DNA from 2 places in the Pseudomonas sp. SA195 genome. Region 2 is predicted to be linked to the other one. Evidence: predicted binding sites of a transcription regulator. Region 2 holds the regulator's gene; the other holds the start of a gene.

Region 1 (7,041 bases), 2.2 Mb from region 2:
TCGTGCACATTTGCGGCAGCTCGAACACCAACTGGGTGCCGCCGCGGCCAATCTAGAACAGGTTGCCCTGATCGTGGTGACGCCGTTTCGCGTCCAGACGTGCGCGCAGTCGTGTGCGGTATTCGGTCGCCAGGGCCGGCAGCGCCTGAAGCCAGTCCAGCGCATCGTGTGCGGCCGACTCGTCGAGGTAGATTCGCCAGACGCGTCTTACTGTGGCGTCCGGCCAGGGGCGGTCGATCAGCTGCAAGGTCGCACCGGGAGCGACCCAACCGGGTTCAAGCGTACGGTATAGCCACCCGGTTCGGCCGCTGTGTGCTAGCTGCCGCGCCAGCCCACGAGCAGCATGGCGCCGGTCCAGGTTGGCGCAGGGTGAGCGCGGCTGGCTGAGCTCGATGACCGCATCGCCCAGCCGGTAGCGGTCGCCGATGCACACCTGCTCCTCGCTCAGACCGAACGTCGCGAGATTCTCGCCGAAAGCACCGGGTGCCAGCCGCTGTAGGCCTGGGTAGATACGTTGCCAATGACGATAGTGCTCGGCGGGGTAGTGGCACAGGCTGCGATCGGGTCCGCCATGGAAGCGGCGGTCCGCGACCCGGTCGCCATGCAGGCCCTCTCGGTCGAGCCAGACCGTCTCATCGGCCCGCTGCTTGTCCATCGCCGACGGCTTGCCGGTGACGGGCAGTGCCAGGAGTGCGTCGCGCCTAAAGGGGCCGTCGATCGGCCAGCTGAGGTCCGGTGTAGTCTGGCTCATGGAGCGTCCAGGTCCGCCAGCGCGCGGCGCACCATGGCAGCGTATTCGGGCGGGCTTAGCTGATACAGCTCAGTTGCGACCCAAGCCAGCCAGTGCGGGCCGAGCGCCTTCTTGCGCTCGAGCAGGCGTCGGGCTTCGTCTGTCGCACGGGCAGCGTGCTGTTGGTGGAAATCCTGGCGGCTCATCGAGGCTTTATCCGATAGCGGGGTAGCGATTCTAAACGAGTCGTTACGCGCCGGCCGCTTGGTAAAGCAGAGGCGGCGCGCTAGGCTCGCGGTTCCTTCAACAGGAGCAAGCCATGCCGGAGCCCGTCAACTTCAAGAACAAGATTTCGCGCCAGCGACCCTACGGGCGTACCGAGCCTGGACTGATGGCAGCGCAAGACGATCTTTCCTTGGTAGTCGACCAGCTGGAAAGCGACCGGGGGCGCATCATCAATTCAGCTGCTATTCGCCGCCTGCAACAGAAGACGCAGGTGTTTCCACTGGAGCGCAACGCCGCGGTGCGCAGCCGGCTAACGCATTCATTGGAAGTCCAGCAGACTGGGCGCTTCATCGTGCGGACACTGTATAAGCAGCTCGGCGGGGATGCGGCGTGCTACGGCCTGGATGGACTGGAGAGCGCGCTTGAAAGCCTGGTGGAGATGACCTGCCTGATGCACGACATCGGCAACCCACCGTTCGGCCATTTCGGTGAGTTCGCTATCGGTGAGTGGTTCGCTGGGCATCTCGGGCCGCTGTTCGATCATGCGGTGCCGGGGCTGGACACCCCCGACGGGCTGAAAGCGACCATGCTGCGTGATCTCGAACGCTTCGAAGGCAATGCTCAGGCGATTCGTTTGGTGGTGTCGCTGCTGCGGCTGAACTTGACCTATACCCAAACGGCGGGCCTGCTGAAATATGTGCGCGCCGCCCATGCACCGCGGCCGGAGAAGGGCACGCCGGGCGCTTATCTGCACAAGAAGCCGGGCTTCTATCTGTCTGAAGCCGCGTTCGTCAGTGATCTGCAGAGCGCCCTGGGGCTGGAGCCCGGCACACGCCATCCGATCGCCTACATCATGGAGGCGGCGGATGACATCGCTTACTGCCTGGCCGACATCGAGGATTCGGTCGAAAAAGGCATATTCAGCATCGACCAGCTGGTTCACTTGCTGATCGAGAAATTCGGCGAGCACGGCTCACCGGAGGCAGCGATCAGCGGTGGTCGCAGCTTTCGCGACATGGTCGAGTATGCGCAAACGCGGGCGCAGAAGGAGCCAATCAACAAGGTCGGCGAGTTCTTCATCTGGCTTCGCGTCAATCTGGTGCACCCGCTGGTCCAGCACGCAGCGCAGCAATTCATCGAGCACATTGGGGCCATATATCACGGCACTCTGGACCGCGCGCTGCTGGAAGATGCCAGCCTCGCCAATGCCATTGTGCAGACCTTCAAGGACGTAGCGATGGATCGCGTGTTCTGTCACCGCGAGGTCGAAACCCTGCAACTGCAGGGTTACCGGATCCTCCAGGGCCTGTTGGATGCCTATGCACCATTGCTGAGCGTTACGCCCGAGGTCTTCATCGCTTTGACAGAAGGCAGCTGCCGCAGCGAGCCGCACCTGCAGATGCTCGCGCGACGTGTGCCGAGCCAATTGGTCAAGGCTTACCACGAGGCCATGAAGGCTCATGATTTATCTGCTGACGAGGGGCGACTGTGGGAGTTTTATTACCGCTGCCGGATGCTGCAGGACCTCGTCAGTGGCATGACTGACCAGCTGGCTCAGGATGAATACCGCACCTTGTCGGCGCTATGACTCTCGCCGCTACGCCTCACGGTGGCTCACTTCCGCTTCGCTGGTACGCGTATTGCTTCGCCACGGTGCGACCGGTTCGTTACTAGCCCTTAAATAGCGCATGGAATGAGCCGGTCGCGTCGTGGGGTGGTCCGGTGTGCGCTTTACCAGGGCGGGATCTGGTTTACGTCAAGCGCGGGATTGCTCCTCGACAAGAGAGATGGCAAGCGGCTATGCCTGCGTGATGCATTCTGGTGCGTTCAAAGGGTTCCGCTTGCTGTTTTGGTGCGAATTTCCTTGTAGGACCCAGTCGATGGACAACCCAAGCAGTGCAGTCGAAGTACTGGTACACGGCGCCAATACGCTGTTTATCTTGATGGGCGCGGTGATGGTACTGGCGATGCACGCCGGCTTCGCCTTTCTGGAGGTTGGAACGGTGCGCCTGAAGAATCAGGTCAACGCGCTTTCCAAGATCATCGCCGACTTCGCGGTCTCGACCCTGGCGTATTTCTTCATCGGTTATTGGGTCGCCTACGGCGTGACATTCATCCAACCCGCCGACCAAATGATCGCGGATAACGGTTACTCGCTGGTCAAGTTCTTCTTTCTGTTGACCTTCGCGGCGGCCATACCGGCGATCATTTCTGGCGGCATTGCCGAGCGGGCGAAGTTTGGGCCTCAGCTGTGCGCGACGCTGCTCATCGTCGCGTTCATCTACCCCTTCTTCGAAGGCCTGGTATGGAATGGGAATTTCGGAATGCAGGCATGGTTGGAGTCAGCCTTCGGTGCGCCTTTCCATGACTTCGCCGGTTCGGTAGTGGTGCATGGGATGGGCGGCTGGCTGGCCTTCGGCGCGGTCTTGCTGTTGGGGCGGCGCAACGGCCGCTACCGCGATGGTCGCCTGGTGGCTTTCGCGCCCTCGAACATTCCGTTCCTTGCGCTGGGTTCGTGGATTCTCATCGTCGGTTGGTTCGGCTTCAACGTAATGAGCGCGCAAACGCTCGAAGCGGTCAGCGGGCTGGTTGCACTGAACTCACTGATGGCGATGGTCGGCGGTACCGCGGCCGCCTGGTTGGTCGGCCGCAACGATCCCGGCTTCCTGCACAACGGGCCGCTCGCTGGCTTGGTTGCCGTCTGCGCCGGCTCCGATCTGATGCACCCGATTGGTGCGTTGGCGACGGGGTTGGTCGCCGGCGCCCTGTTTGTCTGGACATTCACCGCGGCGCAGGCCAAGTGGAAGATCGACGACGTCCTTGGCGTCTGGCCGCTGCACGGCCTGTGTGGGGTCTGGGGCGGTATCGCCTGCGGCATTTTCGGTCAACACGCGCTGGGTGGGCTCGGTGGCGTCAGCCTTCTCAGTCAGCTCGCCGGCTCGGCACTGGGTGTGCTCGTTGCCCTGGCTGGCGGTTTCGCCGTATACGGTTTGCTCAGGTCGACAATCGGCATTCGCCTGAGTCAGGAAGAAGAGTTCAACGGAGCGGACCTGTCGATCCACCGGATCGGCGCGCTGAGCCACGACTGAACCCAGGCGGTGGCGTCTCGTTAGGCGGGTTCGCCACGCCTGCCGTAGGCGCGCAGGAACATCGCGACTACCTCACGCACGTGCTGCTCGGCCTCGGCTGCAGAGGGCTCCCCGCTGTAGCCGATCATCAAGCGGAAATGCGCGCCGCCTTTGACCAATGCGCAGAAATGCTCGGCCGCGTTCAGCGGCTCGGGTGTGACTAACAGCCCACGGCGGTCGGCCACGGCGAACATGCCTTCCAGATCCGAGAGCAACCGCAGGGGGCCGGCGTCGAAGAACATACGCGACAGCGTCGGGTTCTGCGTCGCCATCGCCACCATCACCCGATGCAAGCCGATGGATTCCGGGCTGTTGACCAGCGCATGGAAGGCGCGGCCGATCTCCAGAAGCACCTCTTCAATGGTGCGTTGCGGTTCAAGCATGAACAGGCTGCGCGGCAGTCGTGTCTCGCAGATGCTTTTCACCGCGTCGCAGAACAAGGCTTCCTTGTCGCCGAAATGGCTGTATAGCGTCAGTTTGGAGACGCCGGCCTCGGCGGCGATGGCTTCCATGCTGCTGCCTTCGTAGCCCTTGGCGAGGAACAATACCTGCGCAGCAGCCAAGATGGCTTCGCGCTTGGCGGGGTCTTTCGGGCGGCCTGGGCCGGCGGCGACGGGGCGTTCTGACATGCGCGTTTTAATACTGGACTGGTCGGTACGGGATTTTTACTATACCGGCCGGTACAACTATTACAAACCCGCCTTTCGACAGAGAGAGTCACAACGTGATCCGTCCGCCGCTTCCCTTGCTCGGTGTGCTAGCCCTCGTCTTCCTTGCCGGTTGCAGCGAAGAGGCGGCCGAGCAACTCCCGCCGCGACCGGTGATGGTCGTCCAGCCGCAGCCGGCAAGCGAGTCGGTGGAAAACTACCCGGGTGAGGTTCACGCACGCTACGAGCCTGAGTTGGCGTTCCGCATCCCGGGCAAGGTTGTCGAGCGGCTGGTGGAGGCGGGTGACCGAGTCCGCAAGGACCAGCCCCTCGCCAGCCTGGACCCTCAGGACGTTCGTCTGCAGTTGGAAGGCATCCGCGCTCAGGTTGCGGCAGCCGAGGCCAACCTGCGAGCGGCGCGCGCCGAGCACGAGCGCTACAAGACCCTGCTCGGGCGGCAATTGGTTAGCCGCTCTCAGTTCGATGCATCGGAAAATGCCTTCCGTTCGGCACAGGCGCGTCTTCAGCAGGCCAAGGCAGAGTTCGAAGTTGCCGACAACCAGGTTGGCTACGCGGTCTTGCGTGCTACGCGTGATGGCGTCATCGCCCAGCGCCATATCGAGGTCGGCCAAGTGGTCGCTGCCGGTCAGACGGCCTTTGTGCTTGCCGCCGACGGCGAGCGCGAGGTGGCAATCAGTCTTCCGGAGCAGGCCTTCGAGCGGCATTCAGTTGGCCAGCAGGTGGCGGTAGAGCTCTGGTCGCAGCCTGGCCAGCAATACCCGGGACGTATTCGCGAGCTTTCGCCTGCTGCAGACCAACAATCGCGCACCTACTCGGCGCGTGTCGCGTTCAGTGACGAGGATGTGCCTGCCGAGCTAGGTCAGAGCGCCCGGGTGTCGATCCAGATCGACGCAGAGGCGCCGCTAGCCGTGCCGCTGTCGGCCGTCACGGCAGAACAGGGTGCCGCCTTCGTCTGGCGTGTAAGGGACGATGCCACGCTGGAGCGCGTAAGGGTTCGGACGGGCCCGTTCGGCGAAACCCTCGTGCCGGTGCTCGAAGGCTTGCAACCTGACGACTGGATCGTGCTCGCCGGTGTGCAGATGTTGCACGAGGGGCAGCAGGTGCGACCCGTGGACCGGGACAATCGCGCCGTCGTGTTGGCTGCCCAGGAGTAATCGCATGCGCTTCAACCTTTCCGCCTGGGCGCTCGGTAACCGGCAGATCGTCGTTTATCTCATGCTCTTGCTCGCTGCCGTCGGCGCGCTGTCTTACAGCAAGCTCGGGCAGAGCGAAGACCCACCGTTCACCTTCAAGGCCATGGTTATCCAGACCCAGTGGCCGGGTGCGACTGCCGAGGAGGTCTCGCGGCAGGTTACCGAACGGATCGAGAAGAAGCTGATGGAGACGGGCAAATACGAGCGCGTCGTGTCCTTCTCGCGCCCGGGCGAGTCCAACATCACCTTCATGGCCCGCGACTCGATGCACTCCGACGAGATTCCGGAGTTGTGGTATCAGATTCGCAAAAAGATCGGTGACATCCGCCACACACTGCCGGCCGGGGTTCAGGGCCCGTTCTTCAACGACGAGTTCGGCACCACCTTCGGCAACATCTACGCGCTGACCGGCAAGGGTTTCGACTACGCCGTGCTCAAGGACTACGCCGACCGTATCCAGCTACAGCTTCAGCGTGTGCGCAACGTCGGCAAGGTCGAGTTGATCGGTCTGCAAGATGAAAAGATCTGGATCGAGCTCTCCAACGTCAAGCTGGCGAATCTTGGCGTGCCTCTGGACGCGGTGCGGCAGGCTTTGCAAGCGCAGAACACGGTCATGTCGGCGGGCTTTGTCGAAACACCGAGCGACCGGGTACAACTTCGTGTCACCGGTAGCTTCGAGACGGTCAAGCAAATCCGTGACTTCCCGATTCGCGTCGGCAACGACACCTTTCGCATTGGCGATGTAGCCGACGTGCATCGTGGCTTCAGCGACCCGCCGGCGCCGCGTATGCGCTTCATGGGCGAGCCGGCGATCGGGCTGGCGGTGTCGATGAAGGAGGGCGGTGACATCCTCATGCTGGGCGAAGCGCTCGAGCGCGAATTTGCACGTCTACAGCAAGATCTGCCGGCGGGAATGGCCTTGAGCAAGGTGTCGGATCAGCCCGCGGCCGTTAAGACTGGCGTTGGCGAGTTCGTGAAGGTGCTGGTTGAGGCCCTGGTGATCGTGTTGCTGGTGAGCTTCTTTTCGCTTGGCGTGCGCACCGGGTTAGTGGTCGCGCTATCGATTCCGCTAGTACTGGCGATGACCTTTGCCGCCA
Region 2 (7,041 bases):
ACAACGTGCGTATCGAGCGAACCGATGCCAAAGGCCGCCCCACCATCGTGACCAGCAGCCGGATGACCGTGCTGCCGGAGAAGGATTATGCCGAGACCCGGCAACCCGTTAGAATCGTCGCCGCGAACGGCGTGACCACCGCCACGGGCATGAAAGCGTACATGAACGAAGGCAGGATGCTCCTGCTATCCAACGTAAGAGGCCAGCATGAGCTGCGTTAAGACTCTCCCCTTCTTGCTCGGTCTGAGCATTCTTCTGCTCGGTGCCAATGCCCATGCGCTGCCCGAGGATCGCAACCAGCCGATCCGCGTCCAGGCCGACACGGCTGAACTGGATGATCGCCAAGGCGTCGCGGTGTACCGCGGCGATGTGGTCATCACCCAAGGCACCATGAAGATAACTGGCGACACCGTTACCATCACCCAGAACGCAAACGGTGACGTGGAGGTCTTCACGTCCATCGGCAAGCCGGCCTATTACGAGCAGAAGCCCGCCGTCGACAAGGAGATCGTCAAGGCGTACGGCCTGACCATCCAGTATTTCGCGGCAAACGAGCGCATCGTGCTCATCGACCAAGCCAAAGTGGTCCAGGAAGGCAATACCTTCGAAGGCGAGAAAATCGTTTACGACACCCAGCGCCAAATCGTGAACGCCGGGCGCGCCACCAATGCGGATGTCACGACCCCGCGCCCACGGGTCGATATGGTCATCCAGCCGCGCAAGCGCGACCAGCCGGCAACGGAGCAGAGCGAGTAATGGCAACCCTCAAGGCCCAGCACCTCGCTAAGAGCTACAAGAGCCGCCAGGTCGTTCGTGATGTCAGCCTGTCCATCGAAAGCGGCCAGATCGTTGGCTTGCTAGGCCCGAACGGCGCGGGCAAGACGACCTGTTTCTACATGATCGTTGGCCTGGTCAGGGCCGACCAGGGACGAGTCCTCATCGACGATAACGACGTGACGCACCTGCCAATGCACGGCCGGGCACGCGCTGGCATTGGGTATCTGCCGCAGGAGGCCTCGATCTTTCGCAAGCTCTCGGTCGCCGACAACATCATGGCCATCCTCGAGACCCGCAAAGACCTCGATCGCAGTGGGCGCCAACAGGCGCTGGAAGGGCTGCTGCAGGAGTTTCACATCAGCCATATCCGCGACAGCCTGGGCATGAGTCTGTCGGGCGGGGAGCGACGCCGGGTCGAGATCGCACGTGCGCTGGCCACCGCGCCCAAGTTCATCCTGCTCGATGAGCCGTTTGCCGGCGTCGACCCCATATCGGTCGGCGATATCAAGCAGATCATCCATCACCTGAAGGCCAAGGGTATCGGCGTGCTCATCACCGACCACAACGTGCGCGAGACGCTGGATATCTGCGAGACAGCCTATATCGTCAACGATGGCCAGCTGATCGCTGAAGGCGACGCGCAAACCATCCTGGCCAACCAACTCGTCAAGGAAGTGTACTTGGGCCACGAATTCAGGCTCTGACCGGCTTTTTTTTCAGGAGACGTCGCGCCCAAGGGCTAGGCAAAGGCTTCGCCAGCAGGCATATAATTTGCTTCCTCTGGCGCCCAAGCCGCCAACAGTCGGAACAGGCGCGGTTGCGCCGGCAAACAAGGTTCGAAGTCCTCTGCCATGAAACCATCGCTAGTCCTGAAGATGGGCCAGCAGCTGACGATGACACCGCAGCTGCAACAGGCCATACGGTTGCTCCAGTTATCCACGCTCGATCTCCAGCAGGAGATTCAGGAAGCGCTGGATTCCAACCCCATGCTGGAACGCGAAGAGGATGGGGATGATTTCGAGGGCTCGGACGTAATGGCCGAGTCGATCGAGACCCAGACGGACAATGCTTCGACGCCCGAACCGAACGGCGCGGACAGCCGTTATGAAGAAACCGTCAGCACCGCCGAACACGCCGATGAAGGCGATTGGGGCGACCGCATCCCTGACGAATTGCCCGTCGACACCGCTTGGGAAGACATCTACCAGACCAGCGCCAGCAACCTGCCGAGCAGCGATGACGACGACTGGGACTTCACCACCCGCACGTCCGCTGGTGAGAGCTTGCAGAGCCACCTGCTCTGGCAGTTGAACCTTGCGCCCATGAGCGACACCGACCGGCTCATTGCCGCCACCCTGATCGACTGCATCAACCCGCAGGGCTACCTCGAGGAAACGCTCGAAGAAGTCCTGGAGTCGTTCGATCCAGAACTGGAAATCGAGCTCGACGAAATCGAAGTGGTGCTGCGCCGCATCCAGCAGTTCGAGCCCGCCGGGATTGGCGCCCGGGACCTGCGCGAATGCCTGCTTCTGCAGCTGCGCCAGCTGCCTGAGCGCACGCCCTGGCTGACCGAGGCAGTACGCCTGGTGAGCGATCACCTGGATATCCTTGGCAACCGCGACTACGCGCTGCTCATGCGCCGCATGAAGCTCAAGGAGGACGAGCTACGCCAGGTCGTCGACTTGATCCAGACGCTTAATCCGCGCCCCGGTTCGCAGATCGAGGCGAGCGAACCCGAGTACGTCGTGCCGGACGTCATCGTACGCAAGCACAACGACCGCTGGCTGGTCGAACTCAATCAGGAAGCGATGCCTCGTCTGCGAGTCAACGCGCAGTATGCCGGCTTCGTCAAACGCGCCGACTCCAGCGCCGACAACACCTTCATGCGCAACCAGTTGCAAGAGGCGCGCTGGTTCATCAAGAGCCTGCTCAGCCGCAACGAGACGCTGATGAAGGTTGCCACGCAGATTGTCGAACACCAGCGCGGCTTCCTCGACCATGGCGACGAGGCGATGAAGCCGCTGGTCCTGCATGACATCGCCGAAGCGGTGGGCATGCACGAGTCGACGATTTCCCGCGTGACCACTCAGAAATTCATGCATACCCCACGCGGCATCTACGAGCTCAAGTACTTTTTCTCCAGCCACGTCAGCACCGCGGAAGGCGGCGAATGCTCGTCCACCGCGATCCGCGCGATCATCAAGAAGCTGGTCGCCGCGGAAAACCCGAAAAAGCCGTTGAGCGACAGTAAGATCGCTGGTTTACTGGAAGAGCAGGGCATCCAGGTAGCACGCCGTACCGTCGCAAAATACCGTGAGTCACTGGGTATCGCGCCGTCCAGCGAGCGCAAGCGGTTACTGTAGATACCGGGTGATCCGGCCGAATCTCTTACGCTGGCGAACCTCTGGTCCGCCAATCCGCACGTGGCAAAAGGAGATGCAGTATGCAAGTCACTATCACTGGCCTTCACCTTGAAGTTACCGAGCCCCTGCGTGACTACCTCGAGGAAAAGTTCGAACGGCTGGAACGGCATTTCGACCGCATCATCAACGTTCAAGTGATCCTTCAGGTCGAGAAGCTCAAGCAGAAGGCCGAAGCCACCCTTCATGTCGCCGGACGCGAAGTTGTTGCCAACGCCGAGCACGAAGACATGTACGCCGCCATTGACCTGCTTGCCGACAAGCTCGACCGCCAGCTCATCAAGCACAAAGAAAAACAGCTCGACCACAGCCAGGGTGCCCTAGCCCGCTAGCCCATCATGATCCGACTCGAAAATATCCTGACCCCCGCACGTTCCTTGGTGAACGTGCCGGGCGGCAGCAAGAAACGCGTCCTGGAGCAAATCGCCAAGGTGATTGCCCGGGATCTCCCCGACCTCGACCCGCAAGCCATCTTCGAAAGCTTCGTCGCCCGCGAGAAGCTCGGCTCCACCGGATTCGGCAACGGCATCGCCATCCCGCACTGTCGCATGACCGGCTGCACCTCGCCCTTAAGCGCGGTGCTGCACCTGGGCGCACCGGTGGATTTCGATGCGATCGACGGCGCACCGGTTGACCTGCTGTTCGTCCTGCTCGTACCCGAAGCAGCGACAGATGAACACTTGGAGCTACTGCGCCAGATCGCCAGCATGCTTGACCGCGACGACGTCCGCGAGCGCCTGCGCAGCGCCTCGACGTCCGAATCGCTCTACCAGACGGTGGTTGACATCCAGAGCGGCCAATAACGCCGGAGCTGCGCATGCAGGCCAGCGAGAAGTGAGGAACGAGACGTGCCCAAGACCTGCCACCGCTCGCGACACCGACGCCGTTCGGCCCAGGCCGTGCACCAAAGACCCCGCCGGAAGAACGCGCCATGCGCCTGATCATCGTCAGTGGCCGCTCCGGCTCCGGCAAAAGCACGGCGCTCGACGTGCTCGAAGACAACGGTTTCTACTGCATCGATAATCTGCCGGCGGGGCTGCTTCCCGAACTGGCAGAGCGCGCCTTCCTGCACACGGAATTACTGCAACCCCAGGTCGCCGTCTCCATTGACGCTCGCAATCTGCCGAGCCAGCTCAAGCGCTTTCCCGAGCTGCTCGTCGAGGCAAGAGCCCGACACATCCAGTGCGACGTGCTCTACCTGGACGCAGCTGATGAAACGTTGCTCAAACGCTTTTCTGAAACACGCCGCCGTCATCCGTTGACCACCGAGCGACGCTCGCTGGCCGAGGCCATTCGCGACGAAGAAAAGCTGCTCGCCCCGATCATCGACCATGCCGATCTCAAGATCGACACGACGCACCTGAATCTCTACCAGCTGCGCGACACGCTGAAACTGCGCCTACTGAACAAACCTGAGCCGGGGACCGCATTTCTTTTCGAATCCTTTGGATTCAAGCGCGGCATGCCCGTCGATGCCGACGTCGTGTTCGATGTTCGCTGCCTGCCAAATCCTTATTGGAAGGCCGAGCTGCGCGACTATTCCGGACTCGACCAACCCGTGATCGACTACCTCGCGCAGCAGGCCGACGTGGAGGAGATGTTTCAGGATATCCATGCTTATCTCAGCAAATGGCTGCCCCGCTTCGCTGCCAGCAATCGCGCCTATGTCACGGTCGCGATCGGCTGCACCGGCGGGCATCACCGCTCGGTGTATCTGGCTGAGCGACTGTGTCAGGCGCTGCGCGAGCCTCTGAAAAACGTCCAGGTCCGCCATCGCGACCTGGTCTAGGAAGAACCATGCCAGTCTGCGATATCACCATCGTCAACAAACTCGGGCTACATGCCCGGGCCGCCGCCAAGTTCGTCGGGGTCGCCAACCAATTCCCCTGCGACATCCGTATCGGCCGCTGCCCCGACACCGTGGTCGACGGCAAGAGCATCATGGCTGTGATGATGCTGGCGGCGAGCAAGGGCACCACGCTGCACATGCGCACCGAGGGCGACCAGGAACACGAGGCGATGGACGCACTGGTCGCGCTGATCGAAGACTACTTCGAGGAAGGCGAATAGCAGCACCGGAGCTCGTAGCCAGACCGTGGCGTTGCTGCGGCTTGGTCAACGTCCAATTGCCGCTGCACGCCAGAGCATGCAGGGTTTGCCCTCTGGCGTGTCACGCCACCCAAATCGCTTGGTTCGATTAGCTTCCCGCGACCTTCATCCGTTCGATCAGCACCGAACCTGTGTGGATACTGCTTCGGGTTTCGATGTCACGACCCACGGCGACGATCTGCCGGAACATGTCGCGCAAATTGCCGGCGATGGTGACTTCCTGCACTGGGAATTGAATCTCGCCGTTCTCGACCCAGTAGCCACCCGCGCCGCGGGAGTAGTCGCCCGTCACCAGATTCAAACCCTGCCCCATCAGCTCTGTCACTAGCAGGCCGCGGCCCATACGCCGAATCAGTGCTGCCTGATCATCATCGCCGTGAGTCACGAACAGATTGTGCACCCCTCCCGCATTCGCCGTGCTGGGCAGGCCCAGCTTGCGACCCGAATAGGTGCTGAGGACATAGAAAACAAGCTGGCCCTTGTCCACGAACGGCTTGGCATAGGTCGCCAAGCCGTCGCCGTCGTAGCCCGCACTCGCCAGCCCGCGCAACAGATGCGGCCGCTCGTCGAGGCTCAGCCACTCGGGGAACAACGTCTGGCCCAATGCATCCTCCAGATAGGAGGCCTTGCGATAGAGGTTGCCGCCGGAAATAGCGGACAGGAAATGGCCAAACAGCCCGGTCGCCAGCTCCGCAGAGAACAGCACGGGCACATCGCAGGTCGGCACCGGTCGCGCGCCCAGACGCCGCACGGCACGCTCCGCCGCCCGCCGGCCGATGGAGTCAGCCGAGGCCAGCTCGCTGGCGACGCGATTGACGTCATAGTGATAGTCACGCTGCATTTGCCCGTCGGCCTCGGCGATCATCACGCAGCTGAGGCTATGGCGGCTGCTGCAATAGCCGCCGACGAAGCCATTGCTGTTGCCATAGCCGCGGATGCTGCGATGCGTACTCAAGCTGGTGCCGTCGGCGTTATGGATGCGTGGGTCCGTGGCGAACGCTGCAGCCTCGCAAGTGAGCGCCAGCTCGACGGCCTCGTCTGGCGCGATCTGCCAGGGGTGATAGAGGTCCAGGTCCGGCAGGTCGCGGGCCATGCGCTCGGCGTCGGCAAGGCCTGCAAAGCTGTCTTCGGAGGCGTGCCGGGCGATCGCCAGGGCGGCCGAAACGGTCTCCCGAATGGCTGCCTCGCCGCTGCCAGTGGTGCTGGCCGAGCCCTTGCGCTGGCCCAGGTACAGGGTGATGCCGAAGCCCTGGTCACGGTTGAACTCGACGGTCTCGACCTCGCGCTGGCGAACGGTCGTCGACAAGCCCTGCTCCATCGATACCGAGACCTCACACGCCGTGGCGCCCTGCGCCCGAGCCTCATCGAGGATGCGCTGAACCCGCTCGCGCAACGCCGGCAGTGCCTCCGGGCCAATCCCCTCAACGTCTGTCATAACACACTCCAAAACCCTGATACATGGATGTCGCAGCCGCCGCGACCCGCCTGCCACGGGCGGCTGGGGCTGCTGTTATCATGGCGGCATTTCCCATTGGATGCGCCCCATGTCTGATATTTCCGACCTCGACGATTTCGAGGAAAAAAGCAAAAGCCAGGTCAAGCGCGAGATGCACGCGCTGCAGGAGTTGGGTGAGCGCCTGACCGCGCTCAAACCGGATGTGCTTGACCGCCTGCCGTTGACGGATGCGCTGCGCAAGGCGCTCGACGATGCGCCGAAGCACAAGGCCCATATCGC

The links. Region 2 encodes sigma-54, which starts transcription at its own class of promoters, with help from an activator protein. Its sites were predicted from a motif close to ANTGGCATNNANNTTGCTNT; they were not measured.
Region 1: the regulator sigma-54 is predicted to act here: its motif matches at 2,583-2,602, upstream of M1D78_RS14425 (ammonium transporter).

What each region holds. Positions count from the first base shown of each region.
Region 1 covers NZ_CP096392.1:3,107,152-3,114,192, reverse strand. Annotated here, with positions in the region: gene M1D78_RS14440 (MOSC domain-containing protein) at 53-751, opposite strand; gene M1D78_RS14435 (hypothetical protein) at 748-936, opposite strand; gene dgt (dGTPase) at 1,050-2,543, shown strand; gene M1D78_RS14425 (ammonium transporter) at 2,836-4,044, shown strand; gene M1D78_RS14420 (TetR/AcrR family transcriptional regulator) at 4,065-4,712, opposite strand; gene M1D78_RS14415 (efflux RND transporter periplasmic adaptor subunit) at 4,808-5,905, shown strand; gene M1D78_RS14410 (efflux RND transporter permease subunit) at 5,910-7,041, shown strand, end outside.
Region 2 covers NZ_CP096392.1:940,276-947,316, reverse strand. Annotated here, with positions in the region: gene lptC (LPS export ABC transporter periplasmic protein LptC) at 1-221, shown strand, start outside; gene lptA (lipopolysaccharide transport periplasmic protein LptA) at 208-756, shown strand; gene lptB (LPS export ABC transporter ATP-binding protein) at 756-1,481, shown strand; gene M1D78_RS04280 (RNA polymerase factor sigma-54) at 1,629-3,140, shown strand; gene hpf (ribosome hibernation-promoting factor, HPF/YfiA family) at 3,221-3,529, shown strand; gene ptsN (PTS IIA-like nitrogen regulatory protein PtsN) at 3,536-4,000, shown strand; gene rapZ (RNase adapter RapZ) at 4,129-4,986, shown strand; gene M1D78_RS04260 (HPr family phosphocarrier protein) at 4,995-5,267, shown strand; gene pmbA (metalloprotease PmbA) at 5,395-6,741, opposite strand; gene yjgA (ribosome biogenesis factor YjgA) at 6,851-7,041, shown strand, end outside.